4 regions of the Neorhizobium sp. PAMB6716 genome follow, and region 4 is predicted to be linked to each of the others. Evidence: predicted binding sites of a transcription regulator. Region 4 holds the regulator's gene; each other region holds the start of a gene.
The links. Region 4 encodes PhoB, which activates phosphate uptake and scavenging genes when phosphate is short. Its sites were predicted from a motif close to TGTCATNNANCTGTCAT; they were not measured.
Positions count from the first base shown of each region.

Region 1: AC4CWH_RS06705 (UDP-2,3-diacylglucosamine diphosphatase) is a predicted target of PhoB. The motif match lies at 2,216-2,232, and genes of this name have one in related genera.
Region 2: AC4CWH_RS08330 (esterase-like activity of phytase family protein) is a predicted target of PhoB. The motif match lies at 3,207-3,223, and genes of this name have one in related genera.
Region 3: AC4CWH_RS02230 (glycerophosphodiester phosphodiesterase) is a predicted target of PhoB. The motif match lies at 2,241-2,257, and genes of this name have one in related genera.

Region 1 is NZ_CM177835.1:1,391,718-1,396,844, forward strand. It holds gene AC4CWH_RS06700 (NADP-dependent malic enzyme) at 1-2,061, opposite strand, end outside; gene AC4CWH_RS06705 (UDP-2,3-diacylglucosamine diphosphatase) at 2,284-3,105, shown strand; gene AC4CWH_RS06710 (MFS transporter) at 3,272-4,468, shown strand; gene AC4CWH_RS06715 (ABC transporter permease) at 4,699-5,127, shown strand, end outside.
Region 2 is NZ_CM177835.1:1,720,740-1,725,866, reverse strand. It holds gene glmU (bifunctional UDP-N-acetylglucosamine diphosphorylase/glucosamine-1-phosphate N-acetyltransferase GlmU) at 1-397, shown strand, start outside; gene glmS (glutamine--fructose-6-phosphate transaminase (isomerizing)) at 504-2,330, shown strand; gene AC4CWH_RS08335 (DUF502 domain-containing protein) at 2,488-3,186, shown strand; gene AC4CWH_RS08330 (esterase-like activity of phytase family protein) at 3,393-4,841, shown strand; gene AC4CWH_RS08325 (FdhF/YdeP family oxidoreductase) at 4,908-5,127, opposite strand, start outside.
Region 3 is NZ_CM177835.1:472,263-477,389, reverse strand. It holds gene AC4CWH_RS02245 (NAD(P)/FAD-dependent oxidoreductase) at 1-801, shown strand, start outside; gene AC4CWH_RS02240 (hypothetical protein) at 798-1,079, shown strand; gene AC4CWH_RS02235 (SDR family oxidoreductase) at 1,148-1,960, opposite strand; gene AC4CWH_RS02230 (glycerophosphodiester phosphodiesterase) at 2,323-3,183, shown strand; gene AC4CWH_RS02225 (hypothetical protein) at 3,247-3,579, opposite strand; gene AC4CWH_RS02220 (methyl-accepting chemotaxis protein) at 3,908-5,127, shown strand, end outside.
Region 4 is NZ_CM177835.1:2,899,222-2,904,348, forward strand. It holds gene AC4CWH_RS14115 (aspartate aminotransferase family protein) at 1-995, opposite strand, end outside; gene AC4CWH_RS14120 (GcrA family cell cycle regulator) at 1,423-1,974, shown strand; gene phoB (phosphate regulon transcriptional regulator PhoB) at 2,134-2,817, opposite strand; gene phoU (phosphate signaling complex protein PhoU) at 2,844-3,554, opposite strand; gene pstB (phosphate ABC transporter ATP-binding protein PstB) at 3,608-4,423, opposite strand; gene pstA (phosphate ABC transporter permease PstA) at 4,437-5,127, opposite strand, start outside.

The DNA of each region.
Region 1 (5,127 bases), 1.5 Mb from region 4:
GAGGGCCGAACCCGCCTGCATTTCGCCGTCCACTTCCAGTTCCGGCGCCCGCTCGCGGATGAGCTTCAGGGCAGCCCGCATCTTGGTGGCGCTTTCGGAATTGCGCGAGCCGAAATTCGAGTGGCAGATCAGCGCGGCCTTTGGCGTGATGCCGAAGCGGCGGATTTCCTGTGCCGCGAGAATGGTGATCTCGGCGATCTCTTCCTGCGTCGGATTGTAGTTGACGAAGGTATCGGTGAAGAAGACCGGGCCCTTCTGGGTGATCAGCAGGCTCAGGCTCGAAAACGCGCACACGCCCTTCTGCTTGCCGATGATCTGGCTGACATCCTTGAGATGGCGGTCGAACCGGCCCTCGACGCCGCAGATCAGCGCATCCGCTTCACCGCGCTTCACCGATAGGGCACCGATGACGGTGTTATTGGTGCGCACGATGGTGCGGGCCGCTTCCGGGTTGATGCCGGCGCGCCCGACGAGCGCCACGTAATCATCGACGTAATCGCGATAACGCGGATCGTCTTCCGGGTTCACCACGGCAAAATCGACGTTCGGGCGAATGCGGATGCCAAAACGCTTGAGGCGCGCCTCGATGACGGAGGGGCGGCCGATGAGGATCGGCACGCCGGTCTTTTCCTCGAGCAGAACCTGGGCGGCGCGCAGCACGCGCTCGTCTTCGCCTTCGGCAAAGATCACGCGGTTCTTTTCCGCCTGCTTGGCGCTCGTAAAGATCGGCTTCATGACGAAGCCGGAGCGCCAGACGAAGCGGTTCAACTGGTCGAGATACTGGTCAAAATCGGCAATCGGGCGCGAGGCAACACCGGTTTCGGCCGCAGCCTTGGCCACAGCCGGCGCAATGCGCAGGATGAGGCGCGGATCGAACGGCGAGGGGATGAGGTAATTCGGGCCGAACACCGGCGTTTCATCCGCATAGGCGCGGGCGGCAACGTCGGAGATTTCCTCGCGCGCAAGGCCGGCAATCGCCTTGACCGCCGCCATCTTCATTTCTTCGTTGATCGTGGTTGCGCCGCAATCGAGCGCGCCACGGAAGATGTAAGGGAAGCAGAGGACGTTGTTGACCTGGTTGGCAAAATCCGAGCGGCCGGTGCAGATCATCGCATCGGGACGGGCGGCCCGCGCCAGTTCCGGCATGATTTCCGGCGTCGGGTTGGCCAGCGCCATGATCAGCGGCTTTTCAGCCATCTGTTCCAGCAGTTCCGGCTTCAGCACGCCGGCGGCCGAGAGCCCGAGGAACACGTCGGCGCCGCCGATCGATTCGGCAAGCACCCGCTTGTCGCTCTTTTGGGCGTAGATTTCCTTCCACGGGTCCATCAGCACGTTGCGCCCGTCATAAACGAGGCCTTCGATATCGTGGACCCAGATGTTTTCGACCTTCGCCCCGAGCGAAACGAGGAGGTTGAGGCAGGCAAGTGCCGCAGCACCGGCGCCCGAGGTGACGATCTTGACGTCGGAAATCTTCTTGCCGGCAAGTTCCAGGCCGTTGAGGATGGCAGCCGCCACGATGATCGCCGTGCCATGCTGGTCGTCGTGGAAGACCGGGATATTCATCTTCTGGCGCAGCTGGCGCTCGACTTCAAAACATTCCGGCGCCTTGATGTCTTCCAGGTTGATGCCACCGAAGGTTGGCTCCAGAGCGGCAATCGTCGACACCATCTCGTCCACCGTTTCAGCAGCGATCTCGATGTCGAAGACGTCAATGGCGGCGAATTTCTTGAAGAGGACGGCCTTGCCTTCCATGACCGGCTTGGAGGCAAGCGGTCCGATATTGCCAAGGCCAAGCACGGCGGTACCGTTCGACACGACGCCGACAAGATTGGCGCGTGCCGTATATTCAGCGGCCATCTCGGGATTGTCGCGGATGGCAAGGCAGGGGGCTGCAACACCCGGAGAATAAGCAAGCGCGAGATCGCGCTGGTTGCCGAGCGGCTTGGTGGCCACGACCTCCAGCTTGCCCGGGCGCGGATAGCGGTGGAAAAACAGTGCCTGCTCATCCAGGTCCGCCTTTGCGGTGTCCTTGTCCACAGGTGTGTTGTCCTTGTGTTCCATCGCCATCTCCTTTCAGTCTTTTGTCTTGGTCTGTCTCATACATCAAACGGCGTCGGGGAACAGTAGTGAAATATCGGGGGCAAGGACGCAAGTCTGTGTCCCTGCTGCCGCATCCGGCAGTTTGCGGCGGCGGAATGGCCCCGCAACCGGCCGCTGTCATGCTCCTGAAATACGAGTCTGATTTGGACAGAGGAGGGGCGGTCTGACGAAAGGGTGAGCGACGTGGCAGAGACACTGGAAACGAAACACTTCAGGACCTTGTTCATTTCCGATATCCACCTGGGTTCCAAGGCGGCAAAGACCGATTTCCTTCTGGATTTCCTACGCTACCACGAGGCCGAGACGATCTTTCTGGTCGGAGACATCGTGGATGGCTGGCGGCTGAAGCGCAGCTGGTACTGGCCGCAGGGCTGCAATGACGTGGTGCAGAAACTGCTGCGCAAGGCGCGCAAGGGCACCCGCATCGTCTACATTCCCGGCAATCACGACGAGTTCCTGCGTGCCTTCCCCGGCGTTCACTTCGGCGGCATCGAAGTGGCGGACCGGATGGTGCATGAAGCCGCCGACGGCCGAAAATACCTCGTGCTGCATGGCGACGAGTTCGACGTCGTCGTGCGCAATATCCGCCTCCTCGCTTATCTCGGCGATTGGGCCTATGACGCAGCCATTGCCATCAATGTCGTCCTGGCGGCGGTGCGCCGGCGCCTCAACCTGCCTTACTGGTCGTTTTCGGCCTGGGCCAAGCTGCAGGTCAAACAGGCCGTCAACTTCATCGGCGAATTCCAGAAGGTCGTGGCCGAGGAAGCCCGGCGCAACAATGTCGACGGCGTGATCTGCGGCCATATCCATCATGCTGTCATGGAGGATATCGACGGCATCCGCTACATCAACACCGGCGACTGGGTGGAAAGCTGCACGGCCATCGTCGAGCACATGGATGGCACATTCGAGCTGATTTCCTGGCAGCATTCCGGCCAGACTGTGGAAATGCCGGCGCTGCTGGCGCCGCCCCTTACGGCAAAAGGTGACATGCAGGCAGCCTGAGCATTCTCCCTGCCGGCTTTCTCCGGCAGATTTGCCTGCCGTGCGCGGGGCTTGATGTCCGAGCGGTGGCAAGAGTGTGGCGCATGCTGTGCATGCGTGGTAAAGCGATCAAATTCCAAGACGATTCCCGATCGCCCAACCCGCCGCCGTCAGCATGGGAGCCCCCGTGGCCCAGGCTTTTTCCCCGATTGCCATTCCCCGTCTGTTTCCCGTTCGTTGCGCGCTGGCCTATGCGGCAGCGCTTGGCGTCAACGGTATTCTTTTGCCATTCTTTCCGGTCTGGCTGAAATCGCTGGCGCTCGACGAGTGGCAGATCGGCCTCATCCTGTCGGTGCCGATCGTCCTGCGCGTTCTCTCGGCGCCGGTTGCCGGTTACCTTGCCGACCGGCTGTCGGAGCGGGTGCGTATCCTTCTGTTTTCCGCCGTCCTCTCCATCACCACCGCACTTCTGCTGATGGTGGTCGACGGCTTCTGGATGGTGCTTCTGGTGTTCAGCCTGCAAGGGGCTGCCTTTGCGCCCTTCACGCCGGTTCTGGAAAGTATCACTGTCATGGGCGTGAGACGCTGGGGTTATCGTTATGGCACGATCCGGGTCTGGGGCTCGATCGGATTTGTGGCGATGACGCTGCTGGCGGGCGAGGCGATCTCGCGCTTTTCAGCCTCCGTCGTGCCGCTTGTGGCGGCCTCGGCCTTCTCCTTGACGCTGGTGGCGGCGCTCATCGTGCCGCGTCTCGGGCGCGCTGCCGCACTGCCGGAAAAAGTGGTTTGCACAAATCAGTCATCGGTGATTGCCGCACCGGACCTCAACCTCCTGATGATCGGCTGCACGCTCGTGCAGTCCACGCATGGCATGTATTATGCATTTTCCGGCATTCACTGGCAGCAACTCGGCTTTTCCGGGTCTGAGATCGGTGTGCTGTGGTCGGCGGGCGTCGTGGCGGAAATCCTGTTTTTCTTCCTGTCCGGCCTGATTGCCCGAAAGGTCTCGCCGGTCGGGCTGATGGTGTTCGGCTCGGTGGTGGCCGTGCTGCGCTGGGTTCTGTTCGTCCAGCCGCTCGGCTTCGTGAGCGCCACTCTTTTGCAGTGCAGCCACGCCTTCAGCTTTGCCTTCCTGCATTTCGGCATGCAGCAGAAGATCGTCGAGAGCGTGCATGAAAGTAAGGAATCGACGGTGCAGGGCACCTATTTCTTCTATAACGGCGTGTTTCTGGCCACATCGACCTTCCTGGCCGGCCTCATCTACCGCGAGTTCGGCCAGAACAGCTATTACCTGATGGCGCTTGTGGCGGCCGGTGGCCTGGCGCTGACGCTGAAGGCCGCACGCAGTAGCCCACGACGGGCCGGTAGCGAGGCCGGCGTCTGATCAAGCGGGATTTGCAGACAAGGCTGCGTTTCTTCCCGTTCGCCTTTTATCTTGCCGGCCGTTCACACGCCGTGCCGTGCCGGTGGCGTACGGTCAGAAAACGACCTGTGGCTTTGAGGTTACTGCTCGGCCTTTTTGGCTTTGGACAGCATGGCAATTCGCACGGTGGCGGCTATATTGCGCCTCTTAAGTGCGGGATCAACCGTGCGTCCGAGCAGTAATAGATGCCCATGAAGCCGAAGCCCGTCAACGACCGGTCTGCCACAATCGAAAAAGATGAATCTGCTGGCGAGGGGGAACGTTATCTCCTGTCGGGGGATTGGCGCAACCGTGGCATTTCGGGGGTTCTGAAAGATCTGTCTGTCCTGGAGACGCAAGAGGCAGCCGGCAGGCTTGAACTCGACGTCTCCGCAATCGACCAGGTCGACACATCCGGCGGCTGGCTCATTCGCCGGCTGATCAATGCGCGCCGGGCGCAGGGTGGTGATGCCGTTGTGGTGGGGGCAAGCGAGCAGCTGAAGGAGCTGCTCGATGTCATGCCGCAGGAAACGCCGGCCCCGCCTGCCAAGGCCGCCGACAATGCCTCGCTGTTCCAGCGCGTCTTTACGCCGCCCGGCCGCGCCATCGTCGAGCTTTGGCAGGATGCCGTTGCCGCCATG
Region 2 (5,127 bases), 1.2 Mb from region 4:
TCTCGGCGAGGGCTCCAAGGTCGGCAATTTCTGCGAGGTGAAGAAGGCCGAGATCGGGGCTGGCGCCAAGGTGAACCATCTCACCTATATCGGCGATGCCTTCATTGGCGCGGGCACGAATATCGGGGCCGGCACCATCACCTGCAATTACGATGGTTTTAACAAGAGCGAGACGCGGATCGGCGAAAACGCCTTCATCGGCTCCAACTCCGCGCTGGTCGCCCCTGTCACCATCGGAAACGGCGCCTATATCGCCTCGGGCAGCGTGATCACGCAGGATGTGCCCGATGATGCGCTGGCCTTTGGTCGTGCCCGCCAGGAGGTGAAGGCGGACCGGGCGAAAGCCGTGCGCGAACGGGCGCAGGCGTTGAAGGCGTCGCGGAAGAACATCCGGTAAACTCAGATAGATTACCGTAACAAATCGAATTTGACCGGCGCGCCAATTGCACATTGTGTGCGGTGCGGTAGGAATTCGCGCATTCGAGAAAACGAAAGAGGTTCATATGTGCGGTATCGTTGGCATCGTCGGCAAGGCACCGGTGGCGGAACGGCTGGTCGATGCGTTGCGGCGGCTGGAATATCGCGGCTATGATTCGGCCGGCGTTGCCACGATCCATGACGGTATGATGGAGCGCCGCCGCGCCGAGGGAAAACTGTTCAACCTCGAAAAGAAGCTGTCTCTGGAACCGCTTCCGGGCGAAATCGGCATTGCCCATACCCGCTGGGCAACGCACGGCGTGCCGAACGAGACCAATGCCCATCCGCATTTCGTCGAAGGCGTTGCCGTCGTTCATAACGGCATCATCGAGAATTTTTCCGAGCTGCGCGACGAGTTGCTGACCGAAGGGGCTAACTTCGAAAGCCAGACGGATACGGAAGTGGTGGCGCATCTGCTGGCCAAATTTATCCGTGCGGGCATGGATCATCAGGCGGCGATGCTGGCCATGCTGAACCGCGTCAGCGGCGCCTATGCACTGGTGGTGATGTTTGCCGATGATCCCGGCACGATTTTCAGCGCCCGCTTCGGGCCGCCGCTCGCCATCGGCCATGGCCAGGGCGAAATGTTTCTGGGCTCCGACGCAATTGCGCTCGCACCCTTTACCAACCGCATCACCTATCTCGTGGATGGCGATTGCGCCGTGATGACGGCGCGCGGCGTGTCGATCATGGATTATGCCGGAAAGCCGGTCTCGCGGCCGATGCAGATTTCGCAGGCCGCAGCCCTGATGGTCGACAAGGGCAATCACCGCCATTTCATGGAAAAGGAAATCTACGAGCAGCCGGAAATCATTTCGCACGCGCTCAGCCACTATGTGGATTTCGCAAGCGGCACGGTGAAGGCGCAAGGCCCTGCCATCGATTTTGCCAAGGTCAGAAGCCTTGCGATTTCCGCCTGCGGCACGGCCTATCTCGCTGGTCTCATCGGCAAATACTGGTTCGAGCGTTATGCGCGCCTGCCGGTGGAAATCGATGTCGCCTCCGAGTTCCGCTACCGTGAAATGCCGCTGTCCTCCGATCAGGCGGCGCTGTTTATCTCTCAATCGGGTGAAACCGCCGATACGCTGGCCTCGCTGCGTTATTGCAAGGAGGCGGGGCTGCCCATCGGCGCCATCGTCAACGTGCGCGAATCGACCATTGCGCGGGAAGCCGATGCGGTGTTTCCGATTCTGGCCGGTCCCGAAATCGGCGTTGCCTCGACAAAAGCCTTCACCTGCCAGCTGGCGGTGCTGGCCTCGCTTGCCATTCAGGCCGGCCGGGCGCGTGGCACGTTGTCCGAGGTGGATGAAAAGGCCATGGTGCGCCATCTGATCGAGATGCCCCGCGTGATGAGCCATGTGTTGAACCTCATCCAGCCGCAGATGGAAACGCTGTCACGCGACCTGTCGCGCTTCAAGGATGTGCTTTATCTCGGGCGCGGCACCAGCTATCCGCTGGCACTCGAGGGCGCGCTCAAACTCAAGGAAATTTCCTATATCCACGCCGAAGGTTATGCGGCGGGCGAGCTGAAGCACGGGCCGATTGCGCTGATCGATGAAAACATGCCTGTCATCGTCATTGCCCCGCATGACCGGTTTTTTGAAAAGACCGTCTCCAACATGCAGGAAGTGGCAGCGCGCGGCGGCAAGATCATTTTCATCACCGACGAAAAGGGAGCGGCCGCCTCCAAACTCCCGACCATGGCGACCATCGTTCTGCCTGTCGTGGATGAGGTGATTTCGCCGATGATCTTTGCGCTGCCGATCCAGCTTCTGGCCTATCACACGGCGGTCTTCATGGGCACAGATGTCGACCAGCCGCGCAACCTTGCCAAGTCGGTGACGGTGGAATGAGATCTTTGGCCGGCATCGTCACCGATGCCGGCTTCTCCCGTCGTTGACGCGCACGCGATTATTTAATGGCGATGCGCTTGCGGGGAAGGGATGCCTCCGGCATTGTCCGGGTTCACCCGGCCGTTTACGGCATTGCAGCATAAAATGACGGATTGAAATGGCGGATATCCCGGAAAGAATTACGCTGGCCGGCCGGCTGCGGAACAATTTCCTCACCGGCCTCATTATCTGCGCGCCGCTTGCCATCACCATCTGGCTGACATTTGCCTTCATCGACTGGGCCGACAGCTGGGTGACGCCCTATATTCCCGAGCGTTACAACCCGCAGTATTATTTCGATATTGCGATCCCCGGCACCGGGCTTGTGATCGCCATGGTGTTCATCACCGTGATCGGTTTTCTCGGCAAGAATCTCATCGGCCGCTCGGTCGTCAAGTTCGGCGAATCGATCCTGCATCACACGCCGCTGGTGCGCACTCTCTACAAGAGCCTGAAGCAGATTTTCGAGACGGTGCTGAAGGACCAGTCGACTTCGTTCAAGAAGGTCGGGCTCATCGAATTTCCAGGGCCCGGCACCTGGGCGCTGGTGTTCATCTCGGCGGAAGCGCAAGGCGAGGTGGCCGCGCGCCTCAACGAGACCGGCGAAGAGATGATCGCCGTCTTCCTGCCGCCGACGCCGGTGCCTACTGCCGGTTTTTTGCTGTTCGTGCCCAAAAGCCGGATCGTCATGCTGGACATGACGCCGGAAGATGCCGCAAAGCTCCTGATCTCAGGCGCGCTTATCACCCCGCCCTGGACGCCGAAGGCACCGGTGGAACCGCAGCCACCAAGCGAAATCGCACCGCAACCCGCCTGAGCATCGCAAGCGGTGCCAGGCTTCATCCAGCCGTCATATTGGCCGCCTAGAGACAAGGGCTGGGGGTGTTCGACTGCTGGAGGATGAAGGGCCAAAAGGCTCCTTTACCGGGTCCAAGGGCGTGGCGAACGGATCCCCTCCCGAAATTTTTCCAGAGGGCCGCATCCATGCGCACTTCCAACACCCGTGTTTTGCATTGCCTGAAGATGGCGCTTGCCGCCTCGATCTTCCTTTTGCCCGTTGCGGCATTCGCCGAAGGCAGCGTCAGCGCCCCCGGCGTGACCGTTACCAACAAGGGCCTTGTGGCCATCGGCCGCATGCCGGCAAATCTCAAGGACAAGTTCGGCGAAACGTTTGGCTCCGGTTCCGGCATGGCCGTGGACATGAAGAGCTGGAAGAAGGACGGCGATGCCTATACCGGCGCGCTGTGGCTGCTGCCCGACCGTGGTTATAACGTCGAAGGCACGACCGACTACAACACCCGCATCAACCGTATCGAACTGCGCCTGACACCGGCAGCGGCAGGTGCGGCCGTTGCCGCTGACAAGCAGCAAACGGGCCTTGAAGCAAAGCTTGCCGACACGGTTCTGCTTCTCGACGACAAGGGCAAGAGCATGACCGGGCTTGATCCGGAATCGGGCGTTCGCGCCGCCGCGGGCACGCTGCCGGCACTTCCTGAAGCGCGCACCGGCAAGGTTTCGCTCGATCCCGAAGCCGTCGTGCTTCTGAATGACGGTTCGATGCTGATCAGCGACGAATACGGCCCCTACATCTACCGCTTCGGTGCGGACGGCAAGCTTCTCTCCGCCACGCAGCCGCCAAAGGCGCTGTTGCCGATGCGCAAGGATGCGCTGAACTTCTCCTCCAACAATGTCGATGCCGGCGGCAAGAAGCCGGACCCGAAGGATCCCGATACCGGCCGCCAGAACAACCAGGGCCTTGAGGGCATGTCGCTGACGCCGGATGGCAAGTTTGCGATTGCCGTTCTGCAATCGGCCACCCGCCAGGATGGCGGCGATTCGTCCTCGACCCGCATGAACACCCGCGCGCTGGTCTATGATGCCAGCGACGTGTCCAAGCTGAAGCTGGTGCATGAATATGTCGTGCCGCTGCCGACCTTCGACAACAAGGGCAAGGTGGCCGTTGCCGCCCAGAGCGAGATCCTCGCGCTCTCCGACAAGGCCTTCCTGATGATTGCCCGCGACAGCAACAATGGCCAGGGCCTGAAGGGCGATACCTCCGTCTATCGCAAGATCGATCTTGTCGATCTGTCTGATGCCACCGACATCGCAAACGGTGACTTTGACGCCATGAAACCGGTCGCCCCCAAGGGCGTGGTGGATGCCTCCGTCACGCCGGCCAAGCTCTCCGATTTTATCGACCTCAACGATGCGGCACAGCTGGCCCGTTTCGGCCTGCACAACGGCGCGCCGAACGACCGCAACAACCTCTCTGAAAAGTGGGAGGCGATGTCGATCGCAAGCGCTCTCGATCCGGCCGCACCCGATGATTATTTCCTCTTCGTTGCCAATGACAACGATTTCCTGACGCAGGATGGTTTCCAGGTGGGCGCGGCCTACAAGGCCGAAGGTGGCGCCGATGTCGACACCATGTTTCAGGTGTTCCGCGTGACCCTGCCGGGCATGAAGAAGTAAAGCTTTTCCGGCAATTCCGGCACGTTGTGAAAGGCCCCGGCGATTGTCTCGCCGGGGCCTTTTGCATCAGGCTGAGCGCAAGACCCGCACCGGCACGCCCTTGTAGGCTGGCGTGCCGGAGCGCCTGTCGTGATCGGCCATGGCAATCACCGCGTTCATTTCGGGATAATAACCGGCAATCGAGCCCTTGGGGATATCGTAGGCGACGGCGGTGTAGCCGGTCACGCCGCGCGGGCGGTCGTCCCCTGCAAACAGCGAGCGGATGTCGATGCGGTCACCATCGGCA
Region 3 (5,127 bases), 1.4 Mb from region 4:
GTCATCATCGGCGGCGGACCGACGGGCGTGGAAATGGCCGGCGCGATTGCCGAGCTTGGCCGCTTCATGATCACCCGGGATTTCCGCAGGCTTGCGCCCGAACATTTCCGCGTGCTGCTGCTGGAGGCAGGGCCGCGTATTCTGGCCGCCTTCCCCGAGGAGTTGACCACCTATGCCACGCGCGAGCTGGACCAAATGGGCGTGGAGGTGATGACCGGCCGCATGGTCGAGGACATTTCAGACGGGGTTGTGATTGCCAATGGCGAGACGATCCGCACCGCAAACGTCATCTGGGGTGCCGGCGTCAAGGCATCGCCGGCGGCCGGCTGGCTCGGCATCGAGGGCAAGGCGGGCGGGCGCATTCCTGTCGATGGTGATCTGAGGGTCACCGGTTTCACTGACGTGTTTGCGCTCGGCGATACGGCGCTTGGTGTCGACGAGGCGGGAAAACCGCTGCCGGCCCTGGCGCAAGTGGCCAAGCAACAGGGCCAGTATCTGGGCAAGGCGCTCCGCCACGAACTGCTCGATGCTACCCCATCAAAACCCTTCCATTTCAACAATCGCGGCAATACCGCCGTCATCGGGCGGAACGCCGCCATCTTCGATTTCGGCAAATGGCGGCTGAAGGGGCGGCTCGCATGGCTGCTCTGGGCGCTCGTCCATGTCTACCTGCTGGTCAATTTTGAAAAGCGGCTGCTGGTGACGATCCAGTGGATCTGGCGTTATCTTACCCGCCAGCGCGGCGCGCGCCTGATCGACGAAAATGTAACCCGATCCATCAACCCCGGGAGGGAGCCATGAACACCGCCAATCCGCAGCTGGAAGGCCTTTATCTGGCACTTGCCGCCATCAACCGCCTGCTGGTGGAAAAACAGCTGCTGACGCATGAGGAAATACGCGAAACGCTGCGCGAGGTGGAGGCTGGCGTGATGAAGGCAGAGGAGCCGGATGTTTCCAGTGCTCACCGCAAGGCCGTTGCCTTCCCGATCCGTCTTCTGGTGCTGGCCGATGAGGCGGCCGAACGCGGTGAGGAAGCGAATTTCGACGTTCTCGCCCGACAAGTTGGCCGCAACAACTGACACGTTTTCGGGCTGACGAAAAAGGGCGACGGGTATCCCCCGCCGCCCTTTGCACATTTTGACATCTATCAGATGATCGGCTTGCCGCCGGTCACCGCAATCGTTGCACCGGAGACGTAGCTGGAGAGCGGATCGGCCAGCATCACATAGGCGGTGGCCAGTTCCGCCGGCTGTCCCGGCCGTTTCATCGGCACCTGCTGACCGAACGATTTAACCGAATCCTCCGGCAGCGTGGAGGGAATGAGCGGCGTCCAGATCGGGCCGGGTGCAACCGCATTGGCGCGGATGTCCTTCTCCGCCAGCAGCTGCGCCAATCCTGCGGTAAAGTTCTGGATCGCGCCCTTGGTGGTGGCATAGGCGAGCAGCGACGGGTTGGGGCTGTCGGAATTGATCGAGGCGGTGTTGATGATGGAGGCGCCTGGCTTCATGTGCGCAACGGCTGCCTTGGTGAGGTAGAACATGGCGTGGATGTTCACCTTGAAGGTCAGTTCCCACTCCTCATCGCTGATCTCCCCAATCGTCGGAAACGAGGCCTGGTGGGCGGCATTGTTGACGAGAATATCGATCCCGCCGAGCTGTTCGACGGCCGTATCGATCACCTTGCGGCAATGGGCGGCCGATTGAAGATCGCCCGGCACCAGCACGGCCTTGCGGCCAGCCTCTTCCACATGGCGTTTCGTTTCCGCCGCATCCTGGTCTTCGTCGAGATAGGAAATCAGCACGTCGGCACCTTCGCGGGCAAAAGCAATGGCGACGGCGCGGCCGATGCCACTATCGCCACCGGTGATGACGGCCTTCTTGCCGGCAAGGCGGCCGGAGCCCTTGTAGGAGCTTTCGCCGTGATCCGGCACCGGCTGCATCTGGCTGGTCAAACCCGGCATCGGGATCTTCGGCTGGGAAAAGGGCGGCGTGGGATATTGCTGTGACATGGGTCAACCTCACTTTGATTGTTGGGGTTCGCGGGTCCAACTCATCCCAAGGGGTGGATGTTCCAACAGAAATCGGCCTGTGTCCGGCGTGCAGGCAAGGCAAACCACCCTCCCCGGCCGCGTGGTGGATGGCCACATCTCGCGCCCTGCCTTTCGCCTGCCTGTCATTGGCGTGGACAGGCGCGAGATCGGCACGGCACGTCTGCCATCTTGAAACTCGCCATAAAAATTCTGTCATCCATCCGTGCTACGGGCCACAATCCTGCGCGCTTGCCGTTCGACACAGGGCGCTTGTTACAGTTGAAGGTATCGCAATGCTTCTCCACTCTCCGCCCGGTCTCGAAATCATCCACGCCGGGCACCGCACAAGGCTCAAATGGCACCGGCTGCGCCTTGGCCTTTCGGCACCGCTTTTTTCGGCCGAGACGATGGCGCTGGGGTTTGAAGCGGGCGCTTCGATGGAGCTGGATCTTCGGGTGCGCGGCGATGGCGGTTTCGTGGTGCTGCATGATTCAGATCTCGACGGCGAAACCGATGGCTACGGCCCGGTGCGAAAAGCCTCTGCGCAGGATCTGCGTGGACTGACCATAAAGGCCGGCGGCACGCCGCCGATCCTCAGCGAAGACTTGGCGCAAATGCTGACGACGGCACATCCGGACGCTCTTTTGCAGTTCGACATGAAGGACGATCTGGCAACGATCGGCAGTGCGGGACTTGCGCATCTGGTGGAGTTTTTTGGCGCCGCCGGGCGCTCGATCATCGTCAGCGCCGGCGATCTCGACCTCATCGTCGCGATCCGCAACCACCTGCCCAACCTTGCGCGCGGCATAGACCCCACAGACAAGCTGATGGTCATCCTTGCCGAACAGGGACCGGACGCGGCACGGCAGGACCTTCTGTCTGATATCAATGGAGAAACCGCGCCGGACACGGTCTATCTCTCCTGGCCGCTGGTTCTGGAGGCCGCCGCGCGCGATCTCGATCTCATCGGCCTTTGCCATGAGAACGGCTGCAAGGTGGATGCCTGGACCTTTAACCTGAAAAACCCCGACATGGGGTTCAGCGAGGCCGAATGGGCGCAGTTTTCCGCCCTCATGGCGTTACACCCCGATCAGGTGACAACGGACGAGGCTCCGGCCACCGAGCGTGCCTGGAACGCCCGGAGCACCGGCTGAAAATATGAAAAAACCCGCCGGACGGGCGGGTTTTCGAGGCATGAGCCGATTGCGCGCTGGCGATCAGATTTCCGGGCAGCCGCGTTCATTGGCAAACGTGATGCGGCTCGGGCCGCGGCGGGTAAAGCCCTGCACGACAACGCGGCCGGGCGTTACGCGCACAACTTCCGGATCGCGCAGGCCCGCATCGCGGGCAGCAGAGCGGGCTTCGCGCTCGCTGCAACCCCGGCGCGGCGGCGGTCCACGACGATCGCGATCGTGTTCACGGATCACCGGACGGATGCCATCTGGCCCGACCCGCAATTCCATCTGTTGCGCCTGCGCCGACGTGCCGGCACAGACGCCCGCAGCCGCCATGGCAAGAGCAAGCCCCGCCGTCTGGATCACCTTCAGCATGATAGTCTCCTTGCTGCACGCCTGATGTCGGCGGCCCTGTTATTTAGCCAGCCCAAAACGCGGTGCCGGCTCATTTGTTCCAATACCTCCCTCAACTGTAATGACGAGACAAAGTGGAGAAAAACAACACAAACACCCGCAAATGCCGCCGCGATTATTATAGTCTGTCATGATTGTTATACGCAGGCTTAACCAATTTGCCCGAGTGTCCATGACGGGCAGGATGGAAAAATTTCTTTGATCGAGCGATTTGCTGCCTTTTCCCGGCAGGAAGGAGGAGACAGGACGTCGCCTTGCTTCAGCCTTTGCGTTTTCACGTAGGTCAAAGATGTTACGACACCTGTCGATTCGGACAAAAATCCTATCCGTCATCCTGTTTCTCGGGCTGGTCTCGCTGGCCGGTTTGTCTTACCTCAGCAGCCGTTTTGATGGCGTCAACGATCGTTATGCGGATTTCATCGCCAATAACGCCGCCGCCGCCGTTCTTGGCGCGCGCTCGTCGGCGGGCATGTGGACGGCCGTCAACGCCATTACCCGCGTTGCGCTGAACGAGACCGGCTCGCCGGCTTACGAGGAAGGCAAGGCCGCCTTCGTGCGCAACCTTGATGGCGCAAAGGCAAAGATGGTCGATATCGGCCGCATGGTGCCGGCGCTGAAGCCGCCGTCGGATGAACTGATGGGCCTGATGGACCAGTTCGGCGCTGTCTACGAAAAGATCGTGGTCGCCAAGCAGGCCGGACGCAATGACGAGGCGGTGGCCCTGGTGCGTTCGCTCGATCAACTGGCGCCAGCCTTCTCCACCAAATCCGGAGCCAACAACGCCGCGCTGAACGAAATGGTGGCCAATGGTGGCAAGACCATTTCCAGTGATACGTCCTCGATCATCTTCACCAGCATGGTGGCGCTTGGGCTTGCCGTAATCGCCACGATCGGCCTTGCCTATTATGTCGCAAGCGCCGGCATCACCCGCCCGATGGAGGCGCTTCGCCAGCGCATGGCAACGCTTGCCGGCGGCGAAACGGAGGCTGCTGTTTCCGGCACCGATCGCCGTGACGAGATCGGCGCCATGGCCCAGACGGTGGAAGTGTTCCGCAGCAATGCCAAGGAGCAGGCGCGCCTTTCGGCCGCAACCGAGGCAACCCGCCGCCAGGCGGATGCAGAGCGCGCCTCACACGAGGCAATCCGCACGGAAGAAGCCGGAACGCTGGCGGATGTGGTGCAGGCATTGGCCACCGGTCTGAAGGCCCTGGCCGACGGCGACCTGTCACACCGCATCGAGCGTCCGTTCACGGCAAAGCTCGACACCCTGCGCACCGACTTTAACCATTCGGTGGAAAAGCTGAACCAGGCCATGCAGCTGGTCGGCACCAATGCCCATGCGATCACGGCCGGGGCCAACGAAATCCGCACCTCGAGCGACGATCTTTCGCGCCGCACCGAGCAGCAGGCGGCTTCCGTCGAGCAGACAGCAGCGGCCCTGGAAGAGATCACCACCACCGTGCGCGATGGCGCAAAACGTGCCGAAGAAGCCCGCAAGCTGGTGGTGGC
Region 4 (5,127 bases):
AGCATCAGGCCTTCACCGCGGATTTCCTCGATCACATCGGGGAAACGGTCCTTGAGCGAGGCAAGGCCCTGGCGGAAAACCAGCGCCACGTCGCGCACATTGTCGAGGAAGCCATCGGCCAGCACCACGTCGAGCACGGCATTGCCGACAGCCATGGCGAGCGGATTGCCGCCATAGGTCGTGCCGTGAACGCCGGGCTTCATGCCGGAGGCGGCCTCGGCGGTGGCAAGGCAGGCGCCGAAGGGAAAACCGCCGCCGATGCCCTTGGCCACGGCCATGATATCGGGGGTAATGCCGGTTGCCTCATAGGCAAAAAATTTGCCGGTACGACCAACGCCGGACTGCACCTCGTCAAACATCAAAAGGATGCCGTTGTCGTCGCAGATCTGGCGCAGTTCACGCAGGAATTCCTTCGAGACCACACGGATGCCGCCCTCGCCCTGGATTGGCTCGATCAGCAGCGCTGCGGTGTTTTCGGTGATGGCCGCCTTCAGCGCGTCCATGTCGTCAAACGGCACCTGGTCGAAACCGGGCGCCTTGGGCCCAAAACCTTCCATGTATTTTTCCTGGCCGCCGGCAGCGATCGTCGCAATCGTGCGGCCATGGAAGGCGCCTTCGAAGGTGATGATGTGGAATTTTTCCGGGTGGCCCTTGGAATAATGGTAACGACGCGCCGTCTTGATAGCGCATTCCAGCGCTTCCGCACCGGAATTGGTGAAGAACACCTTGTCGGCAAAGGTCGCCTCGGTCAGGCGGCGGGCAAGCCGTTCCTGCTCGGGAATTTCATAGAGATTGGACAGGTGCCAGACCTTGTCGGCCTGGTCCTTCAGCGCCGCGACCAGATGCGGATTGGAATGGCCGCAGGAGGTCACGGCAACGCCTGCGCCGAAATCGAGATATCGCTCGCCCGTTTCCGTCACGAGCCAGACGCCCTCGCCGCGCACGAAACGCAGCGGAGCCCGTGCAAAGGTGTCGAAAAGTGCGGCTTCAGCCATGGCGACATCACTCCTTGGGCAACGATAATCCCTTGTGGCGGCACGGCCGCCGGAATTCAAACCAGAAACTAAAAATGCCGCCTTAAGCGGCGGCTGGCGCACTATCGGCATTTCAGGATCAACTGTCAACAAATCGCTTGAATTTCAGGGGATTTCCGCTGCGTGAGGCTGGCTTGCGCGAAGCTTTTGCGCTGTGACAAAAAAGACTCGCCTTAAAAGCAAGTTGGGGAAAACCCTGAAATCGATTCGCCGCGATTCCGCCGACTCTTGTCAGCGAGTCCCGGGGTCGATAGGTTAAAGATCAATTACTAGACTGCATGCGGCGGAACTAGTCACCAAGCACATATATATGGTATGTCCGGCAGGAAATCTTCCCGCCGGCAGGTGAGCGATTCTGTCCGCACAGCCCCTACGGCGGAGAGATGGCATGAACTGGACGGACGAGCGCGTCGAGAGACTAAAGCGGCTTTGGGCCGAAGGCCTGAGCGCAAGCCAGATCGCAACACAGCTGGGCGGCGTCAGCCGCAACGCCGTGATCGGCAAGGTACACCGTCTCAACCTGCCAGGCCGCGTCAAGGCCGGCGGCACGCAGGCAACGGCGCGCACCGCGCCCAAGCGCACCACCTCTGCTCCGCGCGCGCCGAACTTTGCGGCCCGCACCACGACCAATCCTGCCCGTACCACGCCCCATGCGGTTGGTGTTGCCGTGGTAGCGCCGGAAGTCGAGGCCGTACAGCCGACGGAATTCCGCGCCCCGAGCAATGTCGTGGTGCCGATGTCGCGTAAGCTTTCGCTGACGGACCTGACGGAACGCACCTGCAAGTGGCCGATGGGCGATCCCCTGAAGGACGACTTCCACTTCTGTGGTTCGGATTCTGCCGATACCTCGCCCTACTGCAAATATCACGCTCGCCTCGCCTACCAGCCGGTCAACGAGCGCCGCAAAGCTGCCAACATCTCGGCTGCCGCCCGCGCCTGAAATCGTCTTCGAGCGCTTGCCGCTCAGCAATCTGAAAACGGGCCTCGCGCCCGTTTTTTTGTGCCTGGAGACACTTTGAAAAAAGCCGACAGAAAGAACGCCCGAAGCACAAGCCGCCGGGCGTCAAAACCGTGTCTCATCAGAAGTGACGAACGCGCGTTAAGCTTCCATCGAATATCCGGCGCCGCGCACGGTGCGGATCACATCCTGCATGTTGGAAAAGTTGAGTGCCTTGCGCAGGCGCCCGACATGCACGTCGACGGTGCGTTCATCCACGTAGATATCATGGCCCCAGACGCCATCGAGCAGTTGCGAGCGCGAATAGACGCGGCCCGGCGAGGCCATCAGAAATTCCAGGAGGCGGAATTCCGTTGGCCCAAGCCGCACTTCACGGCTTTTGCGGTGAACGCGGTGTGTCTCGCGGTCCAGCTCGATATCGCCGCAGCGCAGAACGCTGGAGAGAACCTCCGGGCGGGCACGCCGCAGCATGGCCTTCACCCGTGCCATCAGTTCCGGCGTCGAGAACGGCTTGACGACGTAATCGTCGGCACCGGTGGCAAGGCCGCGCACCCTCTCGCTTTCCTCACCGCGTGCCGTCAGCATGATGATCGGCAGCCGTTCGGTTTCTGGACGCATGCGTAAGCGCCGGCAAAGCTCGATGCCCGATACGCCCGGCAGCATCCAGTCGAGGATCAACAGATCCGGCAACCGCTCCTGGAGGCGGATTTCCGCCTCGTCTCCGCGCAGGATCGTCTCGACCTCGTAGCCTTCGGCCTCGAGATTATAGCGCAGGAGGACGCTGAGAGCTTCCTCGTCCTCCACAACCGCAATTTTGGGCAGCATGGTTCAGGCACTCCGTCAGTATGGCCTTACTCGGCCACAGCACCAAGCGTGTTGGACGTATCGTCCTTGGGGCGCTCGCCTTCAGGCTGGGCACCTGTTGCGATGTAATAGATGGTCTCGGCGATGTTGGTGGCATGGTCACCGATGCGCTCGATGTTCTTGGCGCAGAACAGAAGATGCGTGCAGCTGGTGATGTTGCGCGGATCTTCCATCATGTAGGTCAACAGCTCGCGAAACAGCGAGGTGTACATCGCGTCGATTTCCTCGTCGCGCTGGCGGATGGCTTCGGCCTTCTGCACGGAACGGCTGGAAAACACGTCCAGCACTTCCTTCAGCTGCACCAGCGCAAGCTCCGACAGGTGTTCCAGGCCACGGGCAAGCTTGCGCGGCACGCCGGTGCCCTGCACGGCGATGACGCGCTTGGCGGTGTTCTTGCCAAGGTCGCCGACGCGCTCCAGATCGGCAGCGATCCTGAGCGTGCCGATGATTTCGCGCAGGTCCGCAGCCATCGGCTGGCGCTTGGCGATGGTGATGATCGCCTTTTCCTGGATCTCGCGCTCGGCGTGATCGAGGATCACGTCGTCGGAGATGACCTTCTGGGCAAGCGCGCCATCGGAATTGACCAGGGCGCGCACGGCATCGCCGCACATCTGCTCGGCAAGGCCGCCCATTTCGGAAATCCGGCGGTTCAGATATTTCAGGTCTTCGTCATAGGCCGAAAGGATGTGCGAAGGCATATTTGGCGTCCTCGGATAGGGGTGTCAGCGCAAGGGCATGGGTGTAACGGCAATCAGCCGAAGCGGCCCATGATGTAGTCCTGCGTACGCTGATCATCCGGGTTGGTGAACATCTTGTCCGTATCGTTCTCCTCGACCAGCTGGCCGAGATGGAACATGGCGGTGCGCTGCGACACGCGGGCCGCCTGCTGCATCGAGTGGGTGACGATGACGATGGTGTAATTGCTGCGAAGTTCGTGGATCAGCTCTTCCACCTTGGCCGTTGCGATCGGATCGAGCGCCGAGCAGGGCTCGTCCATCAGGATGACCTCAGGCGAAACGGCAATGGCGCGGGCAATGCAGAGGCGCTGCTGCTGGCCACCGGAGAGGCCGGTGCCGGATTCCTGCAGGCGGTCCTTTGCCTCGTTCCAAAGGCCCGCACGCTGCAGGCTTGCCTCGACGATCTGGTCCATATCCGCCTTGTTGCGGGCAAGACCGTGGATGCGCGGGCCGTAGGCGATGTTTTCGTAGATCGACTTCGGGAATGGGTTCGGCTTCTGGAACACCATGCCGACGCGGGCGCGCAGTTCCACCACGTCGATCGACGGATCGTAGATATCGTCGGCATCGAGCGTGATACGCCCGGTGACGCGGCAGCTTTCGATCGTATCGTTCATGCGGTTGAGGCAACGCAGGAAGGTGGACTTGCCGCAGCCCGAAGGGCCGATCAACGCCGTCACCGTGTTCTCGCGGACATTGAGATTTACGTCGAAGAGGGCCCGCTTCTCGCCGTAATAGACAGAAACGTCCTTGCCCACCATCTTGTAGGAAACGTCATTCATTTTCTGATCCAGAGCCTTTTCAACTGCTGCTTCCGACATCATGTTCATGGTCCGGGTCCTTCTACCAACGCCGTTCGAAGCGACGACGCAAGAGGATTGCGCCAACATTCATTGCGATCAGGAACAGGAGCAGGATGATGATTGCTCCCGAGGTGCGCTCCACGAAGGCGCGTTCCGCCTCGTTAGCCCACATGTAGATCTGCACCGGCAAGGCCGTCGACGGATCGAGCGGCGTGGTCGGGTAGTTGGCGACGAAGGCGACCATGCCGATCAAAAGAAGCGGCGCGGTTTCACCGAGCGCGTGTGCCAGACCGATGATGGTGCCCGTCAGGATGCCCGGCATCGCAAGCGGCAGAACGTGGTGGAAGATCGTCTGCATCTTGGAGGCGCCAAGCCCGAGCGCTGCTGCCCGAATGGACGGCGGCACAGCCTTCAGCGCCGCACGCGTGGCGATGATGATCGTCGGCAGTGTCATCAGGGTCAGCACCAGGCCGCCGATCAGCGAGGCCGAACGCGGCAGGCCCATGAAGTTGATGAACACCGCAAGACCGAGAAGGCCGTAAACAATCGAGGGAACGGCCGCCAGATTGTTGATGTTGACTTCGATGAGGTCCGTGAAGCGGTTCTTCGGCGCAAACTCTTCAAGATAGATGGACGCGGCAACGCCGATGGGCAGCGCCAGTACCAGCACGATCAGCATCATGTAGAACGAGCCGATCAGGGCGACACCAACACCGGCTGCTTCCGGACGG